3 regions of the Gilliamella sp. B2785 genome follow, and region 2 is predicted to be linked to each of the others. Evidence: riboswitches for the same ligand, from Rfam matches in the RefSeq annotation. Region 2 holds a riboswitch; each other region holds the start of a gene.
What was found. A riboswitch is a leader RNA that binds a small molecule or an ion and turns the genes downstream of it on or off. The one in region 2 is predicted to bind thiamine pyrophosphate.
Positions count from the first base shown of each region.

Region 1: another riboswitch for thiamine pyrophosphate. It lies ahead of tenA (thiaminase II); the one in region 2 lies ahead of thiM (hydroxyethylthiazole kinase).
Region 3: another riboswitch for thiamine pyrophosphate. It lies ahead of thiB (thiamine ABC transporter substrate binding subunit); the one in region 2 lies ahead of thiM (hydroxyethylthiazole kinase).

Region 1 is NZ_JAFNNC010000006.1:38,673-46,895, forward strand. It holds gene pdxT (pyridoxal 5'-phosphate synthase glutaminase subunit PdxT) at 83-664, opposite strand; gene pdxS (pyridoxal 5'-phosphate synthase lyase subunit PdxS) at 664-1,548, opposite strand; gene J3U24_RS07935 (PLP-dependent aminotransferase family protein) at 1,658-3,061, shown strand; gene J3U24_RS07940 (SemiSWEET family transporter) at 3,461-3,724, shown strand; gene J3U24_RS07945 (hypothetical protein) at 4,127-4,360, shown strand; gene J3U24_RS07950 (DUF1161 domain-containing protein) at 4,496-4,900, shown strand; TPP riboswitch at 4,937-5,025, shown strand; gene tenA (thiaminase II) at 5,078-5,722, shown strand; gene asnA (aspartate--ammonia ligase) at 5,769-6,761, opposite strand; gene J3U24_RS07965 (hypothetical protein) at 7,004-7,417, opposite strand.
Region 2 is NZ_JAFNNC010000003.1:35,698-43,920, forward strand. It holds gene J3U24_RS04430 (Dam family site-specific DNA-(adenine-N6)-methyltransferase) at 1-525, shown strand, start outside; gene rpe (ribulose-phosphate 3-epimerase) at 565-1,242, shown strand; gene J3U24_RS04440 (phosphoglycolate phosphatase) at 1,235-1,930, shown strand; gene trpS (tryptophan--tRNA ligase) at 1,954-2,949, shown strand; gene trkA (Trk system potassium transporter TrkA) at 3,064-4,425, shown strand; TPP riboswitch at 4,480-4,581, shown strand; gene thiM (hydroxyethylthiazole kinase) at 4,634-5,419, shown strand; gene thiE (thiamine phosphate synthase) at 5,419-6,060, shown strand; gene thiD (bifunctional hydroxymethylpyrimidine kinase/phosphomethylpyrimidine kinase) at 6,072-6,884, shown strand; gene J3U24_RS04470 (heavy-metal-associated domain-containing protein) at 7,081-7,287, opposite strand; gene J3U24_RS04475 (M20 aminoacylase family protein) at 7,716-8,223, shown strand, end outside.
Region 3 is NZ_JAFNNC010000001.1:310,790-319,012, reverse strand. It holds gene J3U24_RS01450 (hypothetical protein) at 1-133, shown strand, start outside; gene J3U24_RS01445 (hypothetical protein) at 974-2,278, shown strand; gene argS (arginine--tRNA ligase) at 2,682-4,415, opposite strand; TPP riboswitch at 4,932-5,040, shown strand; gene thiB (thiamine ABC transporter substrate binding subunit) at 5,081-6,079, shown strand; gene thiP (thiamine/thiamine pyrophosphate ABC transporter permease) at 6,093-7,673, shown strand; gene thiQ (thiamine ABC transporter ATP-binding protein ThiQ) at 7,651-8,223, shown strand, end outside.

The DNA of each region.
Region 1 (8,223 bases), on a different contig from region 2:
GAGGAGCGGGGTTTTTGAGGAGAAAAAGGCACCAATAATTAGTGCCTATAATCGAATATATTTTTATATAAGAGAAAAACGGTCAGCATTTTTCAATAAAATAGCGCATTATGCGATTATCGGTCGTTAGTTCGGGATGGAATGAGCAGACTAAAATATTATTCTGCTCTGCCATTATGCAATGATTATCAATAAAAGCAAGTTGTGTGACTTGCTTGCCCGCCCTAGCAATATAGGGCGCTCGGATAAAAACAGCTGGAACTTGCTGGCCAATAGGTGCAATATCTAACATCGTCTCAAAGCTAGCAATTTGCCGACCAAATCCATTACGTTCAACCACAATATCCATCAACCCCAGTTGTTCAACTTCGCTATGGCTTGTTTCATTACCGCAAAGCACCAAACCCGCGCAGGTACCAAAAATCCCTTTACCTTGCTTAGCAAACTCTTGGATTGGTTCAAATAAGCCATTTTGTCGAATTAAACGACTTATTGCAGTTGATTCACCACCCGGAATAATTAAACCATCAACTTGACTCAATTGCTCGGGCTTTTTTACTGCAATTGGGATGACTAAATCAATAGTTGCAAGCATATTTAAATGTTCAGTCACTGCACCTTGTAAATTAAGCACACCAATGGTTTTACTTGCTTTTGAGCTCATTACCAACCTCGCTCCTGCATTCTTTCAGATTCGCTTAATTTGCTGATTTCGATACCTTTCATCGCTTCACCTAATCCTTTTGAAAGTTCAGCTAATCTTGGATAATCGTCAAAATAAGTTGTTGCTTGAACGATTGCTTTAGCGAATTTTTCCGGATTTTGCGATTTAAAAATACCTGAACCAACAAACACACCATCGGCACCAAGTTGCATCATCAATGCAGCATCAGCAGGCGTAGCAATGCCGCCAGCAGCAAAATTAACAACCGGTAGTTTACCCAGTTGTTTGATTTGTAATATCAACTCATAAGGTGCACCAATCTCTTTAGCAAATGTCATCAACTCATCTTTTGATTTACCAACAACTAAACGAATTTGTTCATTTACTCGGCGCATATGCCTTACTGCTTCTACAATATTACCTGTTCCTGGTTCACCTTTGGTGCGTAGCATCGAAGCTCCTTCACCAATTCGACGCAGTGCTTCGCCTAAGTCACGACAACCACAAACAAAAGGTACGGTAAATTCATCTTTCAATAAATGATATTGTTCATCCGCTGGTGTCAGCACTTCGCTTTCATCAATATAATCGACGCCCATAGACTCCAAAATGCGTGCCTCAACGATATGACCGATTCGCGCTTTTGCCATAACAGGTATGGTGACTGCTTTCATCACTTCTTCAACGATTGTTGGATCAGCCATTCGTGCTACGCCTCCAGCAGCGCGTATATCAGAGGGAACACGTTCTAAAGCCATTACAGCCACTGCACCTGCTTGCTCAGCAATTTTTGCTTGTTCGGCATTAACTACATCCATAATCACACCGCCTTTTTGCATCTGTGCCATGCCACGTTTTACTGTTTGTGTACCTGTTTTCATGATTACTCCTAATTAAATAAACTATTATTCAAAATAAAATTGCTACAATAAACAGCCAATTGGACTATAATTAACCCATCCAATTATGCATAAATCAAAAAACTGATAGACGATGTGGAATAAACAAAAATTAGCGGCTTTTGACGGAGCACTATTTAAAAAAGTGATCCAGTTGATTGAAAATTACATTGAACAAGGGGTATTAATAGCGGGTGAGAGATTACCATCAGAGCGAGAGTTGGCTAAAAATCTGCACGTTAACCGCTCAACTATTGTCCATGCACTAGATATCTTAACTGAACGAAATATATTGGTTCGTAAGCAGGGTAGTGGAACCTTTATTAATGATCAAAAATGGGGGCTTCAAGCTTACTCCACTATTAACTGGCGACTACCAGCCCATTTCTATCAAAATCGCAAAAGCGTATATCAACAAAAAGTATTTCAGACTCGTCAGCAAATGGCGAACATCTGTGATTTGGCTAATGGCGATTTACCAACTCATATGATGCCCAAATTAATGTTACCCAATATCACCTCTCATGAAATGGTTGCTTATGAAAAGCAAAGCGACACATTGCAATTGGGTCTACCCACACTCAAAGTGCAGATCGCAAATTATATGTTGAACCAATTTGGCATGATGGTTGATACCGATCAAATTTTAATAACCTCAGGAACGCAGCAATCCCTCTTTTTAATTACTCAAGGATTATTAAAACCTGGCGATGCAATAGGCATTGAATCACCTTCATATTTCTATTCATTACCACTATTTCAAGCAGCAGGCTTGCGGTTATATGGTATTGAGTGTGATGCCGAAGGGATAACCTTAGAGAGTTTACAAAAAGTCAGTTTAGAACGGCAAATTAAATGGCTATTTCTAAATCCAATATTTCAAAATCCAACGGGATGTGTGATGAGTAATCATCGAAAAAAACAGATATTGGCATTTTGTCGAAAGCAGTGTATTGGTATTGTTGAGGATGATGCTTATAGTGGGTTAACTTTTGATCAAAAGAGTCATATCGACCCGATAAAAAAATATGATACCAGTAATCAAGTTATCTATTTAGGATCATTATCCAAATATATTGGTCGCAACATACGTATTGGTTGGATGATTGCACCGAAAGAAATTATCGAAAAACTAGCCAATATAAGGCATCACATTGACTCGGGATTAAGTATATTACCGCAACTTTTAGCTGAAGAATATTTGACTCATCACTACCAATCCCATCAAGAATGGTTACGCCAGCAATTAAAACAGAAGGCTAACCAACTAATAGATTGGCTTGATGACTATTTTAAAGGTGACATCAATTACCAGATACCCACAGGCGGTTTTCATCTATATGCCCATTTGCCCGTTAGCAGTCAGGCGCAGGAGTTGGCTATTTTAAATCAATTACTAGCAAAGCATATAATCGTGTCACAAGGCACTGACTTTGGGGATCGAGTTGGCGCTATACGTTTAAGTTATGGTCATTTTGCAAAAGATTTGATGAGATAAAGCGAACTAAGTTTTTATTGATTGTTCTAACAGGTATTTGGCGTTAATAAATAGATCATAACGGCCCAGACAAACAAGGCAGGGTTAATCGGTAAACTTCAAATCTCATTATTGGATTGAATCTCAGCTAAATAATCACAAAACTATCAAAAAATCGCGGTTTTTATGCCTTATTAGCTACATTATATGATATAACAATTTGCGCTTGATATAAGGCCTTCGTAGCAATAACATTTATTATTAAAAACCATATCCGATTACTTAAAATAGATTCACATAAAAAATCTTATCATTTTATTTACAAAATATTATCTGAAACCACGGTACACCAATATTTAACTCACTTGTTATATATGTTAGATTATTTGCTCCTTTCATATATAAGCAGGTAGGCTGATTTTGAATCTTTCTCCAAAAGCTTTTCACTATTTGGGTGTTATCGCAACACTTGCATCATTAGGAATGTACGTATCGTATATCCCACAAATTATCGACAATCTTCATGGATTTAAAGCTAATCCAACTCAACCTTTAGCGGCAGCAATTAACTGCTCATTATGGGTCTGTTATGGCTTATTACGACAAAAAAAGGATTGGCCAATTGCAATAGCTAATTTTCCAGGGGTATTATTTGGTTTAACCGCGTTTATTACTGCTTTATAAATTCTTGTTTTAACTCCCTTATATTTTCTTTATACAGCATAATATATGCTGTATTTTTTTATAATCACAATTTTTGTGAAATAGGCTAGATAATTGTTACTCAAAAATTGAGAAATCAGAGAAGATTAAAAATTAACCTTGCATATAACTTATTAATTATTATATTGTTATTGAGTTATCAACAGGTTTGTTAAATACTTATCAAATAATAAAGTGAATAATTTAATCAATTAATTTAATTTATCGATTTACTATTGTTATCTAATAGTGATTAGACTATAGTAAAAGTCAGCCTATTTTTTAGGCTGGATTCATCTTTAAAATCTATCAGAATGTTATTTATACAAAGATTAACTAAATTTGATGATTAACAAATGAGTTTTATAAAATAAGGAAATCACCATGGCTGATATTAATCTTTCCGATGATTTGATAAAAGATTTTATCTACTCAATGTACCGTAAAGAGGTATTATTAAATTTAAAAGGTGTGGTTTTGACTGAAGAAGATCGCAAACAACTCCACGCAAAAAGAGACTTTGTAAATCAATTATCTGAAGCCGAATTATCCGATATTCGCTCATGGGTTCTAGATAAATTAAAATTACTCGAAAACCAACACCAAGAGCAGAATTAACTAAAAAATCTATACTAAGCTAGCTTTTTCAAATCTATTGATAAAATTTATTTGCAGCGTTATTCAAAACGATATGGACAGTTTAAACAATCGTTTTATAATGCATCAGTTACTCGATAATCTTAAGGAAAGATCATGAAAAAGTTAGCAGTAGTTTTATTATTAGGTCTCCCAGTTATTGCATCTGCGTCCAATTGTGACGAAATTAGTGCAAATATCGCCGAAAAAATTAAAAATAACGGTGTTAATGAAAATAGCTTCCAATTAAAACTTGTTCCTCAAGGTGAACAAAATATTGAAGGTAAAATCGTTGGATCATGTGATCGAGGTAAACAAAGCATTGTTTATATTCGTACACCATCATCAAAATCAGTTAAAGATGAGCCTGAAACACCTGTTGAAATCACACCACAACCCGTCGAGAGCGACAGCCCTAGTAACGCTCCAGTTCAAACGCCAGCTTCGGCACCAGTAGAAAAAGTTCAAACTCCAGAGCCGACTTCTACAGAATCTCAGGAAACTGAACAAAAAGCAGAATAAAGAGAAATTTAAGTAACCATTTTATAAATTTTATAATTTGTTTAACCGGGGTGCTATAGGCTGAGATTATACCCGTTGAACCTGATTCGGTTAATACCGACGAAGGGAGTTTAAAACACGTCTATTATAGAAATCTGTTTAACTCCTTATAGCGAATTTGTCAAAAAAGGAGTCATTATGCCATCATTTAACTCACTGATTGAATCAAGCAAGTGGAAACACTATATTCAACATGATTTTGTTCAACAATTAGGAAAAGGCACATTAGACTTAACCTGCTTTCAATACTACCTTAAACAAGATTATCTTTTTTTAATCAACTTTTCCCGAGCTTGGGGACTTGCAGTATATAAAAGTCACGACATTGCTCAAATTCGGCAATCATTAGAGAGTTTAAAAACCATTGTTGAAGTTGAACTCGATCTGCATATTGAATATTGCAAAAAATGGCACATATCTGAATATGAACTAAGCACATTAAAGGAAGCCAAAGCCAATAGCGATTATACACGTTATGTGCTTGATATAGGATTACACGGCGATATATTAGATATACACATAGCAATGGCACCCTGTTTAATTGGGTATGGCATGATTGCCAATTGGATTCAAGGTTGGGAAGAAAACAACCCATATCGCTCTTGGATTGAGATGTATGCTAGTAAGGAGTTTCAACAAGCAGTACAAAAAGAAATTGCTTGGATAGAACAACAATTACTTAATATTAGTGAAAACCGATTTAAACAATTAAGCCAAATATTTAAGCAAGCGACGCAACTGGAAATAAATTTTTGGCAAATGGCATTGGATAAAAGTGACTAGTAAACAGCATGTTTTACCATTTTAGATAAAACATGCTGAGCATGAATTATAAAAGTTGTTGATAGTTTTGCTTGGTTACATCATCCCAAACACTTGCTTGGACTTGCCCAATATGATGTTGTTGTAAAAGCAACATAGTTAGTCGAGATTGTCCAATCCCGCCACCAATTGTCTGTAAAAAATCACCATTAGCTAATGCCTTATGCCAAGCATATTGGAGACGATCTTCATTATTGGTTAATTTTAATTGACGTTTTAACGTCTCAGGATCGACGCGAATACCCATTGACGAAATTTCAAAACCACTATTTAAAACTGGATTCCAAACTAAAATATCACCATTTAATCCTTTAGAACCCATCTCATTATCGCTACTCCAATCATCATAATCAGGGGCGCGCACATCGTGTTTTTCTTTATTTGACAAATCACCGCCAATACCGATTAAAAATACTGCGCCTAACTCTTTAGTAATCGCGTTTTCGCGCTCTTTTGGTGACAAATTAGGATAACGTTTTAATAACTGCTCACTATCCATAAAAGTGATCGACTCTGGTAAAAAACAAGAAAGATGATATTTTTCTGAAACCACTTTTTCTGTAGCCTTAATGGCACTATAAATCTTCTCTACCGTCTGTTTTAAATAAGCAAGATTGCGATCTTCAGGACGAATCACTTTTTCCCAATCCCATTGATCGACATAAACAGAGTGAATAGGGGAGAGCTTATCTTCATCAGGGCGAAGCGCTTTCATATTGGTATAAATACCTTCACCAACTGGAAAATTATGTTGGCTCAATATTTTGCGTTTCCATTTAGCGAGTGAATGAACCACTTCAAATTGCGCATCAGGAATACTCTTAATATTAACCTGAACCGCCTTCTCAGTCCCAGATAAATTATCCTGAACACCATCACCAATTTGACTCAAAAGTGGGGCTTGAACTTCAATTAGTGATAAATTATTAGCTAATTGCTCAGCAAAAAATTGTTTAACAAAATTGATCCGTTGTTGCTGCTCTTTAAATGATATCGTCATGTCTCATCTCAAAAAGTGAATGGGTTAGTGACGATAAATTAAACTAGAAAACAGAAATATGCAAGTTAGAACATATTCGGACTTTTTATAAAGCGCTAAGCACTATAATCAAATTCACGGATTTCCGATGCGGGCAAGGACTGCATCACACATTAAACGTAAAAAATGAAATTAAATTACCCAATAATACAATATATTAGGTAATTATTTTTCATCATATAGGTAAAAGATAATTGAGTTAATTATTGATTAAAATAGGTGGAAACAATATGGGTTAAATTTGGCTTTTGCCATTTTGCGATGAACACAAAATTAGGTACTATAAATGGATATCTTTTGTTTCCAGCCATAGTAAATTCAAATTTACTGGTAATCCAGCCTTTCTTGAACTTGAAATTTGAAATTGACGTCATTGGTATTCGAATAACATCATTCGTTAAATCTGCACCGAGAGTTAAGCCAATTAAAATAATTTCATCGGAATTAAAATAAATAAGGTAGTGTTTAATATCAAAAGCGGCTGCGCCCTGAAAAAGTGCAAATCTCCAAAGTTTTGGGTGGATAGAACCATAAATTATTGATGAGCTATTAAAATCGGGTAATTCAAGTTTTTCAAATAAGGCTTTTATTTTTTCTAGCTTTAACCCATCATTCATGTTAATACTCCCTTGCGTTGAAAATTTACTCTTAATTAACACATTGTTTTTATTAAAAATCGAAGATTGTAAGAAGTTGAGGGGATTGATTATAAAACGAACAAAAACTAATTAAAATAGAAATGTAGTAAAAGATCATAACTATCATTTAGAAAAAATTCAGACTTACGAATGGATGAAATATGATCAAATAAGTTATTGCATAAAATCCTTTCGTAAAGGGAGAGGATATGTATTTAAAAATTAAATAGTCGAAGAAATCATAATAAGCGATTAAGCGGCTTAGCGACGTTTGAATTACCCGCGGGTTTATTTTTGAGGTTCCTATCGCAAAAAAAGTTGAGGAGCGGGGTTTTTGGGGTTCTAAATTTCACTTAAAAATTATTAAATGATCAAAATTCTTGTTTTAAGCCCTAAAATAAAATTTTCAGGATCAATCGTTCTGATTATAAAGATTTGTAATGATGATATACTTAATTAAAACAATAGATAACCAATTGCAACTTAGATTATTTTTAGATCCAATTTACAAAAGTTAACACAAATGAGCGAAAAAAAGTGTTGCATCGTGTTTTTCCAATCACTATACTTTTTACACGGTTTTAGCTAATAGGCTAAAATTTGATATAAAAGTATAAAATCACAAATAAATCAAAAAATTACTTGACAAGGTAGTCTAAAATGCATTATAATTTTCAACAGGCAACAGGCAACAGGCAACCTGGCCAACCTATCTTTTAAATTCGTCTAAGTCCAGCACCCAGTTTAAATTTTTCACTGAAGCTTATTTTTCCACGCAATCAAGT
Region 2 (8,223 bases):
AATTATAGTAAAGATCAATATCTACGATCGCTTTTGTTTGTCTATTTGAATCGCCACTGTTATAACGGTTTATGTCGCTATAATAATAGCGGGCTTTTTAATGTACCCTTTGGACGTTACAAAACTATCTATTTTCCTGAGAAGGAGCTCTACTATTTTGCTCAAAAAGCACAAAAAGCTGAGTTTATTTGTACTCCTTATCATGAAGCAATGAAAATGGCAAAACGCAATTCTGTCATTTATTGTGATCCGCCTTATCTTTCTCCAAATGAATCTATCGGTTTTACGGCTTATTATTCCAATAATTTTGGTTTTGAAGAACATAAGCGATTGTCACAATTAGCTGAAAAAATAGCTTATAAAAAAAATATTCCTGTACTACTATCAAATCACGATACAGAGTATACCAGAACGTTATATAGTAAAGCGCGCCATCTTTACCGTGCAGAAATGCGACGCTCAATTAGCTGTGCTGGCGAAGGACGCAAAAAAATTGATGAAATATTAGCCTTGTACCAAAAATAACCTATTTTATGTATAAGGTTTTATTAGTAGAGGTATGTTATGAAAGAGTTTATTATTGCACCATCAATATTATCCGCTGATTTTGCTCGACTTGGAGAAGATACGCAGAAAGTATTAGACGCTGGTGCCGATGTTGTCCATTTTGATGTAATGGATAACCATTTTGTACCAAATTTGACGATGGGTAGTATGTTTTGTAAGGCTCTTCGTGACTATGGTATTAAGGCTCCGATTGATGTTCATTTGATGGTTTCGCCGGTTGAAGATTTAATTACCTCATTTGCCAAAGCTGGCGCAACTAATATCTCTATTCACCCTGAAGCTACTATTCACCTTGACCGTTCTTTGCAATTAATTAAAGATCATGGTTGCAGTGCGGGAATTGTACTTAATCCTGCAACGCCGTTAGATTATTTAGATTATGTGATGGATAAAGTCGACATTATTTTATTAATGAGCGTTAATCCAGGTTTTGGTGGACAATCATTTATACCAAGTACTCTAAAAAAATTGCAACAAGTTAAACAGCGCATTATTGAGTCTGGCAGAAAGATTCGTTTAGAAATTGATGGTGGTGTTAAAGTTGATAATATCGCTGAAATTGCCAGAGCGGGTGCTGATATGTTTGTTGCTGGTTCGGCAATATTTGGTCAACCGGATTATAAAGCCGTAATTGATGCAATGCGTAAAGAATTAGAAGGTGTTAACCATGGCTAAGTTAAATGATATTCAAGCTATTGCTTTCGATTTAGATGGAACTTTAGTCGATAGTGTGCCTGGCCTTGCCTTAGCTGCACAAAAGATGTTAGCAGATTTGGAGTTACCCACCGTTACTAATGAGCAAGTAAAAAACATGGTCGGTAATGGCATTGATGTCATGCTCGAACGCGTATTCAACGTGATTGGTCGCAATCCGTCTAAAGAGGATTTCAATAAAGCGAAACAGTTGTTTAATCATCATTATGATAAGGTTATGGATGAGCAAACAACGCTATTCCCGCATGTTAAAGAAACCTTAAAAACGCTTTATGAAAATCATTATCCCTTAGCTTTAGTTACCAATAAACCTGCACAATTTTTACCTGCTTTATTGACGTCATTAGGTATTAAAGAATACTTTTCATTGGTACTTGGTGGTGGTGATGTGATTAAGTTGAAACCACACCCTGCCCCACTTTATCAAGTCATGGCAACCTTTGGATTGTTTAGTGATCAGTTGCTGTTTGTTGGTGATTCAAAGAATGATATTACTGCTGCTAAAAATGCTAATTGCCCGACTGTAGCATTAAGTTATGGTTATAATTATGGGGTGTCGATTGCATCTAGCAAGCCTGATTTTTTATTTGATGATTTTAAAGATATTTTAACCTTATTACCTCAGCCAAAGGCTGATGCAAAAAAATAATGAGTATAAATTAGGAATAAATTATGAGTAAACCAATTGTATTTAGTGGCGCTCAGCCATCAGGAGAACTAACATTAGGCAACTATTTAGGGGCTTTGAAGAATTGGGTGTCTTTGCAAAATGAATATGATTGCGTTTATTGTATTGTCAATCAACATGCGATCACGGTCCGTCAAGATCCTAATAAGTTGCGAAAAGCAACACTTGATACGTTAGCGCTTTATTTGGCGTGTGGTATCGATCCACAAAAAAGTACTATTTTTGTTCAATCACAAGTACCAGCTCACGCTGAATTAGGTTGGGCGTTGAACTGTTATACTTATTTTGGTGAACTGAGCCGTATGACGCAGTTTAAAGATAAGTCATCTCGTCACTCTGAAAATATTAACGCCGGGCTATTTGATTATCCAGTATTAATGGCTGCTGATATTTTGTTATATCAAGCTAATTTAGTTCCTGTAGGTGATGATCAGAAACAACATCTCGAGTTATCACGTGATATCGCTATGCGTTTTAATGCACTTTATGGCGATATTTTTACTGTTCCTGAGCCGTTTATTTCTAAAGTAGGTGCTCGTGTGATGTCTTTACAAGATCCAACCAAAAAGATGTCTAAATCAGATGAGAATCGTAACAATGTTATTGGTTTACTTGAGAATCCGAAAGATGTCGAGAAGAAGATTAAACGGGCAATGACCGATTCAGACGAACCACCTGTTGTACGTTATGATTCAAAAAACAAAGCCGGTGTTTCAAATCTGTTAGATATTTTGACAGGTATTACAGGTAAGCCGATTGCTGAACTTGAAAAAGAGTTTGAAGGCAAAATGTATGGTCATCTAAAAACCGAGGTGGCGAATCAAGTTATCGAGATGTTAACCGGTTTACAAGCAAAATATCATCAATATCGAGATGATGAAAATTATCTTCTTTCAATTATGCAAGAAGGAGCACAAAAAGCTCGCGCTAAAGCAGAGCCTACGTTGAAGAAGGTTTATGACGCAATCGGTTTTGTATAATCTAAAATAAGATTGCGATTATTACTAAACAATATCAAACGGCTTTAATTGATATGAGCTCTATTGTTCTAATAATGAGTTAGCTTGAGGCCTTTTGATTATAATAGGTTTATTATGAAAATTATCATTCTTGGTGCAGGCCAAACTGGTAGTGCACTTGCTGAATATCTAGTAACTGAAAAGCAGAACGATGTGACTGTCGTTGATGAAGATCATGATAAATTGCAATCTTTGCAAGAGCGTTTTGATTTACAAGTTATTTGCGGTAAATCCTCTTACCCACAAGTATTAGAGAGTGCTGGCGCGGAATCAGCCGATATGTTAGTTGCCGTTACCAATTCTGATGAAGTAAATATGATGGCTTGTCAGATTGGGCATGTGATGTTTAATATTCCACAAAAAGTTGCTAGAATCCGTGCTCCTGAATATAACGATGAAAGATACCCATTCTTCAATAAAGATTGTATCAACATCGATCATATTATTGCTCCTGAAAACTTAATTACAAATCATATTAGCCAATTAGTTCAATATCCTGGTGCTCTACAGTTTGCTTCGTTTTATGATAATCGTGTCTGTTTGGTTGCTGTAACCGCTTATTACGGTGGTGCGTTAGTGGGGAGCGAACTATCCGAACTTAAAGAGCATTTACCACATGTCGAAGCGCGTGTTGTTGCTATTTATCGTCAAAATCGTTTTATTCGTCCAATAGGTTCGACTTTAATTGAAGCTGGAGACATGGTTTATTTTATTACCCCTCCCCTCAATATTAAAGCAGTAACCAGTGAACTACAAAGGCTAGAAAAACCTTATAAACGTATTATTATTAGCGGTGGCGGTGGCGTTGCCATTGCTTTAGCTAAACGTTTAGAGAATGATTATCAAGTTAAGTTGATTGAACGTAATGCAGAAAAAGCTGAATTAATAGCTGAGCAGTTAGTTAATACCACCGTGTTACATGGTGAATCATCAGACCAAGAATTATTATCACAAGAGCAAGTCGAGTTAACCGATCTGTTTGTGGCGGTCACTAGCGATGATGAAGCCAATATTATGTCATCTATGCTGGCAAAAAGAATGGGGGCAAAAAAAGTCATCGTTCTTATCCAGCGACAAGCCTACTTAGAATTGATTAACGATAGTGTTATTGATATCGCGATTTCACCACAACATGCCACTATTTCAGAACTACTAAGCCATGTTAGGCAAACGGGTGTAGTTAAAGTTGTCTCATTACGCCAAGGTGAATCGGAAATTGTCGAAGTAGTTGCTCGTGGTGAAGCGGAAAATTCAAAATTAGTCGGTAAAAATATTAACAGTTTAAAATTACCTTCAGGTGCTACGATTGGTGCCGTGGTTCGTGGTGAAGATGTAATTATAGTAAATACGGATTTAATGATTGAAGATGGCGATCATTTAATAATTTTCTTACCGGATAGACGAGCCATTAGTGATATAGAAAGATTATTACAATAACTTGTTTAATTTTTAAACTCAGTTCATAATAGATTCAATTTTATCCAAATTTGTTATTTAGACTCGGGGTGTTTTTTGTTAGAGCAAAAAACTGAGAATTTACCCGTTGAACCTGATCTGGATCATGCCAGCGTAGGGAAGTCTCTGTCTTAATTACCGCTTTTGACACATTCTTCCCTTAATATTATTTATTAGATAAGGAAAGAATATGTCGGTCATTAAATTATTTTCAAATCAAGATGCCATTCCTTTTATTGAGCAAGTTCATCAGAAGCGACCTTTAATCCATTGTATTACCAATGATGTGGTACAAAATTACACCGCTAACGTTCTTTTGGCGATTGGGGCTTCACCAGCGATGGTGGTAGCTGAGCAAGAAGTTGAGGACTTTGTTGCCATTGCAAATGGTTTGTTAATTAATATTGGTACGATCAATAGTCATAGCGCTAAAAGCATGTTACTAGCCGCCGCAAAAGCTAATCAAACTCCTTGGGTATTAGATCCTGTCGCAGTTGGAGCAGCATTGAAATATCGCACTGAAATTGCTAAGCAATTATTAAAATTTAAACCGACAGTTATTCGAGGAAATGCTTCAGAAATTCTAGCATTAAGTGGTCAACAATCATCATCAAAAGGGCCTGATGGACTGGATTCTACTGATTCTGCATTAAATGCGGCAATGCTATTAGCCAAGAAATATCAAACCATTGTTGCAATAACAGGTGAGACCGATTATGTCACAGATGGTGAGCAGGTTTATAGCATTGTTGGGGGTGATATCGCGCTAACACAAGTAACTGGTACTGGTTGTTCATTATCTGCGATTGTGGCAGCATTGATTGCAAGTTCTGAAGATCATTTAAAGGCTACTGCTTCAGCCTGCTTTATGATGAAAAAAGCGGGTGAACTCGCTAATAAACAGCAAGGGCTAGGTACTTTTGCTATGTCAATTATTGACCAACTTTCTCTTTTCACCACAAATAAGGATTTTTGATGAAGAAGCAACTTGATTTAACACTCTATTTAGTACTTGACCCAGTACTTTGTGATGGCATAAATGGTATGGTTAATACCACTAAGTTTGCAGTTGAAAATGGTGTTACTGCCGTTCAATTACGTTCAGAACAAGAATATTCAGGTAGAAATTGGTATAAAGCTGCCCAAGCTTTAAAAGAAGTATTAATCGACACTCAAGTTCCACTATTGATTAATGATCATATTGATATAGCTTTAGCTGTCGATGCCGATGGTGTTCATGTTGGACAAAGCGATCTACCTGTCGAAGTTGCACGACGATTAATTGGAGAAGATAAATGGATAGGGCTTTCAGTCTCTAATTATTCGCAACTTGAGCGCGTTCCTTGGCAACTAGTCGATTATCTAGGTATTGGTCCTATCTATCCAACCCCCACCAAAAAAGATGCAGCAGAAGCAATAGGCATCGCCCAATTGACTGAACTTGTTAAAGCAAAACAATGCCCTGCCGTTGCGATCGGTGGTATCGGTGTAAACAATTTAACTGAAGTGATTCAAACTGGCATTGAAGGTATTGCCGTTGTATCCGCAATTTGCGGGCAAGGAGATATTGCTAAGGCCACATCTGATTTGATTAGAAAAATAAGACAAGTAAGATAGGAAATTAAACCATGACAACAGTTTCATTAACTATAGCTGGTAGCGATCCTAGTGGCGGTGCAGGTATTCAGGCCGATTTAAAGGCCTTTTCAGCGCTTGGCGCTTATGGGATGTCAGTCATTACTGCTTTAACCGCACAAAGTACACAAGGTGTTAATAGCATATACCCAGTGCCACCCGAATTTGTTGAGGCTCAATTTAACACACTTTATCAAGATATCCATATTGATAGCGTTAAAATCGGTATGCTGATGAATAAAGAGATTGTAACCACGGTTAATCATCTATTAAGCAATAATCCTATTGCCAATATTGTTCTTGATACGGTAATGATAGCCAAAGGGGGGCATCCTTTATTGAGAAATGATGCCATTACCGCTATTCGAGAATTGCTATTACCATTCGCCACCATCATCACCCCTAACCTTCCAGAAGCAGCAGCATTACTTGATTGTCATGAGGCACAAAACGAAGATGAAATGCAACAACAGGGTTATGAGCTACTCAAATTAGGCTGTCAGGCAGTATTAATGAAAGGAGGGCATTTGCCAAGTCAAGAAAGTCCTGATTATCTAATCACGCCAACTAAGATCATCAGAATGGCATCACCACGTATCCAAACTAAAAACACACATGGTACAGGTTGCACATTATCGGCAGCTATTTCAGCATTACTACCAAAATATGAGTTAGAAGAAGCCGTTAAACAAGCAAAAAAATACCTACAAGGTGCCATTGAAAATGCAGATAATTTGAAAATTGGTAAAGGAATTGGACCTACTCACCATTTTTATCAATGGTGGAACACCGCAGGAAAAGGCTAGAAAGCTAAATGTGGTATTTTCGGCAAACGCTATTTTCAACAGCTATATACTTCATCGACAATCCGTGCCAATGAAGTATATGAAAACTTTTTTAGTGCATTATCTAGTCAAATAGAGGCTATTGGATATTTGTATTATCTAGTATTTAAGCGATTGTCTTAATCGTTTAAAATGAGAAATTGTAAATAGTATTGCCTTAATACGAAATACCCACAAACTCAAACCCCGCTTGATTAACGGCTTGAATTGCAGCTTCTTGTGAGATAGTACCACCTTCTATATCAACTTCATGTTTCGCTAAATCAACAGTCACTTTAGCTTTAGGATCAATATCATTAATTGCTTTAGTAATGGTTTTAACACAATGTTGACAACTCATATTATCGACGATTAATTTCATCATTATCCCCTTTTGTTATCTATAATTCATCTAGTGCAACGTTGGAACATCTATAATTAAAATAAATTTGTCTGCCATATAAAGTATAGTGATTATATTACGCCAATAAGCCTACAAAAAAAACACCTCAGAATAGTGAAAATTTATAAGATTTATATCTGTTATTAATAAAACGTAATGATTGAGCGTTTCTGCTCCTTTATACTCAAATAAACCATGGTGCCAAGAAAAATAAGCAAGGTTATCCTTCAAGAATAAAAAATGAATAACAGAAATAATCGACTTATACAAAATTAGATTGTATATTTATTCATCTATGTGGTTTTGATAATAAAGTTAGTTTTTGTTTTTAAATATAATTTTAACTTAGATGTATAGTTCCATTTTTATTTTTTCTCATAAACGATATTCAGGTTAATTAGGAGCCTAAAATGCAGCATATTATGGAAACGATTAGAAAAACAGAACAAGAATTTGTTGATATTCGACATCAGATTCATAAACATCCTGAGTTAGGTTTTGAAGAGAAAAAAACCAGTGATTTAGTTGCAAATAAGCTATCTGAATGGGGCTATGAGGTTCATCGTGGTCTAGCAAAAACTGGCGTCGTTGGTGTTTTGAAAAATGGCGCTTGTAATAAGAAAATAGGTATTAGAGCTGACATGGATGCATTACCTATTGTTGAAGCTTCGGGTAAACCTTGGAGCAGTGTTAGCCATGGTAAATTCCACGGTTGTGGTCATGATGGGCATACCACTATTTTGCTATGTGCAGCTAAATATCTTGCCGAAACACGCAACTTTGATGGGACTTTACATGTCATTTTTCAACCAGCTGAAGAGTTGTTATATGGTGGGAAAGTGATGGTCGATGAGGGTTTATTTAAACAATTTCCTTGTGATGTGATTTTCGGTATTCACAATATGCCCGGATTTAAGG
Region 3 (8,223 bases), on a different contig from region 2:
TTGGCACTGGACTAGTGACCCCTATGTCTATGGTAATGCCCAGGATACCAATTTTGTCGTGCAAACAAACTCCGGTCATGTGAATGGGTACTCCTATCCTTATCCCCACCCGGGGCTTTGTGCTTATCCTTAGTTCTTATTTCTTCGTCCTTAATCCATAATCCATAATCCTTAGGGCGGGGGTGGGAGTGATAAAAAATAGTATTAGGTGATTAAAAGTAAGCTACGAGTCAACGTCGTTTAGCCATAAAAAGCGATTTTGTGGCTAAGCGACGCTACAATTACCCGCCTAGGCGGGTTTATTTTTGCGGGTTTTTATCGTAAAAAAAGTTGAGGAGCGGGGTTTTTGAGGTTTTAAATTTCATTTAAAAAATTATTAAAATATCAAAATCACTAAATTTCTAATTCAAAGCCCTAAAATAAAATTTTTAAGGATCAATCGGCCTAATTTTAAAAATTTGTAATTGCAATATATTCAATTAAAATATCAGTTAACCAACTATAATCTAGATCATTTTTAGATCCTCTTTGCAAAAGTTAACATAATTGAGTGAAAAAAAGTGTTGCATCGTGTTTTTCCAATCACTATACTTTTTACACGGTTTTAGCTAATAGGCTAAAATTTGACAGAAAAGTATAAAATTGTAAATTAATCAAAAAATTACTTGACAGGACAGTCTAAAATGCATTATAATTTTCAACAGCCAACAGCCAACAGCCAACCTGCCAAACCTATCTTTTAAATTCGTCTAAGTCCAGCTACCAGCTTAAATTTTTTACTGAAACTTATTTTTCCACTCAATCAAGTGAAATTCTGCGAATTTTCGCGCGATCGCTTCCGCGATCCTCTTCTCGATCTTTTTTCCGATCGTTTTCCGGATCCTCTTTCAGATCCTGTTTTCGATCTTTTCCCAAATTATCCCGGCAGATTGTTTTTTCCGCGGCTTTTTTTCTTCCTTTCTCGGGTCACGCATTGACATCACAGACAACTAGGAATGCGATACAGGGTAGTGCACCTTATCTGACTTTCGACGGTGGTCGTACACGTGCAGTTGATACTAATGGTCTGCTTGGGATTACACTATCTAACGGAGCTAATTACACGCCTTCTAACAATTCATCATCTACAACCCCAATCGTCTTGCCGGTTGAGGGTCAGAGTTTTGCTGATATTCGTATGTTGGTTCCTACTGATACTGATTCAGTCGATTTAAGTACACTTATCGGTCCTCCTAATAACTATTGGGGAGATGATGATGGAGATTCTGGCGTTACTGTTATTGGTTCTTTAAGTTTATCTATCGTCGATAAAAACGGTCAAACGGTATCACGTAGTGCAGTGCCAGAGATTTGTAAGGCACCTTATAGTGTTAAGTTATCTAGTACTAACGGTACATTATCTACTCGTTACGGATTTCCTAATCGTAGTTCTTTCAATGCTAGTAATGTGACTTATTACGTCAATCCTAAGGCTGCGCCGGTGGTTTGTTTTGCCAGACCTAACTTAAGGTATGGTAAGCTTGGTGATTATACTCCTAACCCATCTTGGGATTTTGCTGGTCCTGCTTCGATGTGGGACCCTTATGATGGTTTTATCCCTCAGTCAACTGACCCATCACTTTACGGTAGAAACTTTCCTACAATTGGTGCTAACAAACTGTACTTTGATTTACTCATTGGTGGTGTTAATCAACCTTTGTCTTGGTCTCCTGTTTCTCGTGGACGTATCACAGCTACAATGACTAATTCTACTACTACAAGCGTACACGTTACTTTAACTGGTCCTTACGCTACCACATCCCAGCATAGTTCATCTAGTCCTGGCCCTGTTTCCACTCCTCCTCTGCCTCAGACATTCGAGCTGGTCGGTCGTGACAATAATGGTACTCCTGTCGTCAAATATGGTTTTACTTTGAAACAGTGGTTCGTCAATCGTGGTCGTAATCTTTACACTTATCCTAATACTTTATCTTGGTGTAATCGTATTGGTTATCGTCTTGTTAAGGTAAAGGATTTAACCAATGCAGTTCGTACAGAATCTCCTGCTATCTCTGGCGCCACTCCTTCCTCATCTGGTAATCATTACCAACGTAGAATTGGTTCAGGCTTTTTAACTGAGTGGGGGGATATAACCGGTTACTCTGGCGTTGACTTCGGCTACAATTGGTTCTGGACTAGTGACCGGAATCCTAATAGCCAGTCTGTCGTGAACATAATCGTTGGTAGTGCATCTTGGACCCAAGTTAACGACCACTACGTGCTTTGCACCTATCCTTAGTCCTTATTTCTTCGTCCTTAATCCTTAGGGCCGGGGTTGGGGGTGAGGAAAAAAGTATTAAGCAATTAAAAGCAAGCTACGAGCCAACATCGTTTAGCCATAAAAAGTGATTTTGTGGCTTAGCGATGTTTGAATTACCCGCGGGTTTATTTTTTTTATTACAAAAAAAGTTGAGGAGCGAGGTTTTTGGGGTTCTAAATCCTACTTTTTAATATTGTTTTATATGAATAATCCAGCTTTAAGCTGTGGTGTTTAGTTGTGTTTTTATATCAAAAAGTTGAGGATTTTTTGGGGATGAATTTGGTTTTATAAAACTTCCCTCAATTTTAAACGCTGAAATTTTTAAGATGTTTTTAAGTGGCGATATACCACCGATATTGAACAATATCGGTGGCTGGTTTTGTTACATTTTTTCAACCGTTTTAATACCAAGCATATCTAAACCGGTTTTAAGGGTTTTTGCCGTTAAAGATGCCAGTTTTAGACGGCTATGTTTCAAGTCTTCATTTTCGGCAGCCAAAATTGGGCAGTGCTCATAGAAGCTAGAAAATAGGGTGGCGATATCATACAAATAGGCGCACAGCACATGCGGTGTGCCTTCTACAGCAACGGTTGAAACGGTTTCATCAAATTGAATTAATCGAATTGCTAATGTTCGCTCTTTGTCCGTGCCTAAATTGATATTACCAGTTAAGCTATCTTCGTTGATATTTGATTTTCTAAACACCGACAGTACGCGTGTATAGGCATATTGTAGATATGGTGCAGTATTGCCTTCAAATGACAACATGTTATCCCAATCAAAAACATAATCGGTTGTACGATTTTTGGATAGGTCGGCATATTTCACTGCGCCAATCGCCACAGCATCAATCACTTTGGCAAGTTCTGTTGGAGAAAGATCGGGATTTTTACTTTTAATGAGTGCTTCTGCACGCTCTGTTGCTTCGTCAAGCAGGTCGTTTAATTTTACGGTATCACCTGAACGAGTTTTAAACGGCTTGCCGTCTTTACCTAACATCATACCAAACATGTGGTGTTCAAGTTTTAAGGATTCTGGTACATATTTCGCTTTATGCACGATATCCCAAACTTGTTCTAGATGTTGGTGTTGACGTGAATCGGTATAATATAAAATACGTTCAGCATGAAGTGTTTCGTAACGATATTTTACACAGGCAATGTCGGTTGTTGCATAAAGATAGCCACCATCACGTTTTTGGATAATAACGCCCATTGGTTCGCCTTCTTTATTTTTATATTCATCTAGAAATACGACGATGGCACCGTCACTTTCAACCGCTAATTTTTTCTGTTTTAGATCGGCAACAATGCCTGGTAGCATACTGTTATAGATGCTTTCGCCCATTGTATCTTCAACCGATAAGGTGACATTAAGGCGTTTATATGTGGCAATGTTTTGTGTCATGGTGATATCCACCAGTTTTCGCCACATTTCACGACAATATTGGTCACCACCTTGAAGTTTTACGACATAATTACGGGCTTTTTCGGCAAAGGCTTCGTCTTCGTCGTAATGTTTTTTTGCTGCGCGATAGAACGATTCTAAATCTGAAAGTTCCATGTCATTGGCATGTTCGTTTTCCATTTTTTCAAGATAGGCGATTAACATCCCAAATTGGGTTCCCCAATCTCCAACATGGTTGGCTCGGATAACATTATGACCAAGAAAGCTTAATACTCGGACACTAGCATCACCAATAATAGTTGAGCGTAAATGGCCGACGTGCATCTCTTTTGCTACGTTTGGTGCAGAGTAATCAACCACAATAGTTTGTGGTTTGGCTGGTAAAGTAATATTCAGTTTATCACTATTTAGCGCGACTTCGTTTTGTTCAGCAATCCAACTATCTTTTAAAAAGATATTAATAAAACCAGGACCGGCGATCTCGATTTTATCGGCAATATCATCAATATCAAGATGTTGTAAAACTTTTTCAGCTAATGCTCGTGGTGGCATTCCCAATTTTTTAGCGGTAGACATGATACCATTTGCTTGGTAATCACCAAATTGGGCTTTAGCTGATTGCTTGATTAAAGCGTCGCAGTTTTTATCAGCACCCGCCATAATCATTGCTTGAGAAACACGTTGTGTTAATAGTTGTTGAATATTCACACTGAACCTAATCGATTAAAATAAAATGCCCAATATAATACTGATAAATTGATAAATTGTCACTGTGGGATTAGTTAAGGACAAGTAAATAGCTGATTCTTTTATAAACAAAATTTTTTTATTTAGATGTAATTTATTAACTTAATTATAAAATAGATAAAAAAATAAAGAGAAAACAGGTGCCGAAATTTATTTAACTACCTGATTATCAATATCCTTTTGCTCTTTTCAACGTTGGTGTTTGCTCAAGGCCATCTGCAACAACTCAGATTCACAATTGACAAAATAGTATGATAATTATGGTGAAAATATCTTTTTGGATGAATATGCAAAACTCACTCCCCCCTTAAATAAGCAAGAAATCGATTTTCCGATTACAAATGGGGCTAAGCCGAAATTTTATAAAGCTATCAGTTTGATCAAGCGCAGTTACTCTCTTCCAAAATCATAGATAAGTTTGCAGGCAACCGTTGAAGGTAACTATTTACAATTATACCTTCACCCTCTAAACTAATGTCGTTCTCAACGGGGTGCCCTAGTGGGCTGAGAGTGTCAGATTGACTGACATAACTCGTCGAACCTGAACTGGATAATGCCAGCGGAGGGATTTGAGTTATTATATCTGCTCAAACCTTTTGTCTTTTACCTATTTCTTTGGAGGCAAAATGTTTTGTAAAAACTTTTTACTACCTGTTATTTTTCTATTTTCACTTTTTAACCCATTAGCCAATGCAGAACTGCCTACTTTGACGGTTTATAGCTATAATTCCTTTATGTCACAATGGGGACCCGGTGAGGCTATCAAAAAAGGGTTTGAAGCCCAATGCAATTGCCAACTTGAGGTTGTGACATTAGGTGATGGTGTGTCGGTTTTAAATCGTATTCGTCTTGAAGGCGATAAAACGAATGCGGATGTTATTTTAGGGTTAGATAACAACCTATTAGAGCAAGCCAAACAAGCGAATATTCTTATTCCTCATCAAATCGCTAAACCCGACAATCTCAACACCAATTGGTGGGATGATAGTTTTATGCCTTATGATTTTGGTTATTTTGCTTTTATCTACAATAATAACAAAGTCAAAAATCCACCTCATTCTTTACATGAATTGGTCGAAAATAAAGCCGGTTGGAAAATCATCTACCAAGATCCAAGAACCAGTACACCAGGACTCGGTTTACTATTTTGGGTAAAAAAAGTTTATGGTGATAAAGCAGCCGAAGCGTGGCAGCAAATCGCTAAAAACACGGTGACGGTCACCAAAGGTTGGAGCGAAGCTTATGGTATGTTTTTAAAAGGCGAAGCGGATTTTGTCCTTAGTTACAGTACATCGCCAGTGGCACATATCATTAATGAAAACGAGCATCACTACGAGGCAGCTATTTTTGATGAAGGGCACTATCGTCAAGTTGAAGTAGCCGGAATCATTAAATACAGTCAAGAAATTGACCTAGCGCGCCAATTTTTACGTTATTTGCTGACACCTGAAGTCCAACACCAATTTGCTGAGAAAAATGTGATGTATCCGATTATCAAAACGGATCTACCTAATGCCTTTGCGCAAATTAATTCGGTCAATAAATCGTTAGAATTTGAGCCAGCAGAGATTGAAAAACATCAAAAGGCTTGGATTCGAGAATGGCAATCGGCAATTAGTAAATAGATCCGTATCGCCAATGTTGAAATTTAAATCGTTATTACCCGGAATGAGTGCAGCGAGCTTAATACTCATTATTTTAAGCTCGGCACTTATTGCTATTTGGCGATTTGCCTTAGAGTCAGGAAATTTGACGATTTATCTTGATAGTTATGTACTTCATATTGTTTGGATCACTTTTTATCAAGCTTTGTTATCGACAATACTTTCGCTGGCATCAGCAATATTAATGGCTAAGGCGCTCTCCTTTATTGATTTTAAAGGTAAAAAGTTACTGATAAAAATAATGCCAATTACCTTTATTTTACCCGCTTTAGTGGTTGTGACAGGGTTGTTGTCGGTATATGGGCAACAAGGTTTACTGGCTTACATTTGCCAAGTACTGCATATCCCATTTTCATTTCCTATTTATGGCTTGCAAGGTATTTTGTTGGCTCATGTTTTTTTGAATTTTCCTTATGCTTGTGTGCTCTTTTACAAAACATTAAACAGTGTTGCGATAGAACAAAGACAGCTAGCGGCACAACTTAATTTTTCAACATTTACCTATTTTAAATTACTTGAATGGCCGTTACTTCGTAGACAAATATTGCCTATGGCAGCACTTATTTTTATGCTCTGTTTTTCGAGTTTTGCCATAGTGCTTGCATTGGGTGGTGGTCCAAAATACACCACGCTGGAAGTGGCTATTTATCAAGCGGTGCGAGACTTTGATCTATTACAAGCCGCATTACTATCTTGCGTGCAGTTGGTTTGCTGTATTGTTTTTATCAGCTTGATGCAGAAAATAAATAGAAATGATAGAAAGCTGAGTGTTAAATTTAGTCACTCCAACTATCAATTACCGATAACCAATTGGCTAAAAATGATTAGCATGATCATTATCGTAATAGGGGGATTATTTATCCTGTCTCCGATGATTACCATACTTTTTCAAGGTTTCTATTTTTTCCAAATCTCATTACTCACATCGATGTTGCAACAAGCCTTACTCTATTCAATCCTTATTGCTATAGGTTCGGCTATGATAGCGATGTTACTTGGGTTACTTTTGCTATGGACCAATTGCCGACTATTGATTAACCAACAACGTCAATTAAGTAATCGGCTTATGATGGTTGCCTCCTTGATATTAGCTATACCAAACATGGTATTAGCATCGGGATTGTTTTTATTGTTATTCGGTTTTAGTCATAACACTGTTTTTATCTGCTTATTAATTATGGTTTGTAATGGGTTAATGGCGTTACCTTTCATCCTTAAAAATTTAGCTACGCCGATGTATGATATTACGGCACGCTATTGGCAGTTAACCCAAACCCTTAATATCAATGGATTAATGCATTTTTATTTGGTCGATTTTAAGGGGTTAAAAAGCCTTATGTTGATGAGTTTTGCCCTTGCTGCCATATTGTCATTGGGCGATTTTGGGGTAATAGCTCTGTTTGGCGGGCAGTCGGTGACCACGTTACCTTATTATTTATACCAACAGATATCGCATTATCATTATCAAGAAAGTATCGTGACAGCCGCGATATTATTACTTTTATCTTTTAGTTTATTGGTTGTGATGGATTATGATCGAACTTCAAAAAATTGAATATCAATATGACAACTTCAACATGCACTTTACGCTAAATATTGCTGCTAAAGAGCGGGTTGTTATTGTCGGACCAAGTGGCGCGGGCAAAAGTACATTACTTAGCTTGATTGCGGGGTTCATCTTTCCTAAATCAGGACAAATCATTTTAAATAACCAAAATGTCACAACAACGTTACCCGGTAAACGCCCTGTATCGATGCTATTTCAACAAAATAACTTATTTAGCCATCTAACGGTTGAACAAAATATTGCTTTAGGCATCAAGCCGACATTAAAACTGAGTCGAGCTGAACAAATGACTATTAATGATATTCTGGTTCGTGTCGGGCTGGAAGGCTTTAACCATCGCTATCCCGAACAGCTATCGGGTGGCCAACGGCAACGCGTGGCACTGGCTCGCTGTCTTATACAACATCGTCCTATATTATTATTAGATGAGCCATTTTCTGCTCTTGACCAAGCTCTGCGCTTTGAAATGTTGGCATTGGTGAATCAGGTTTGTAGTGAATTTAATCTGACCTTAATGATGGTATCGCATTATCTGGAT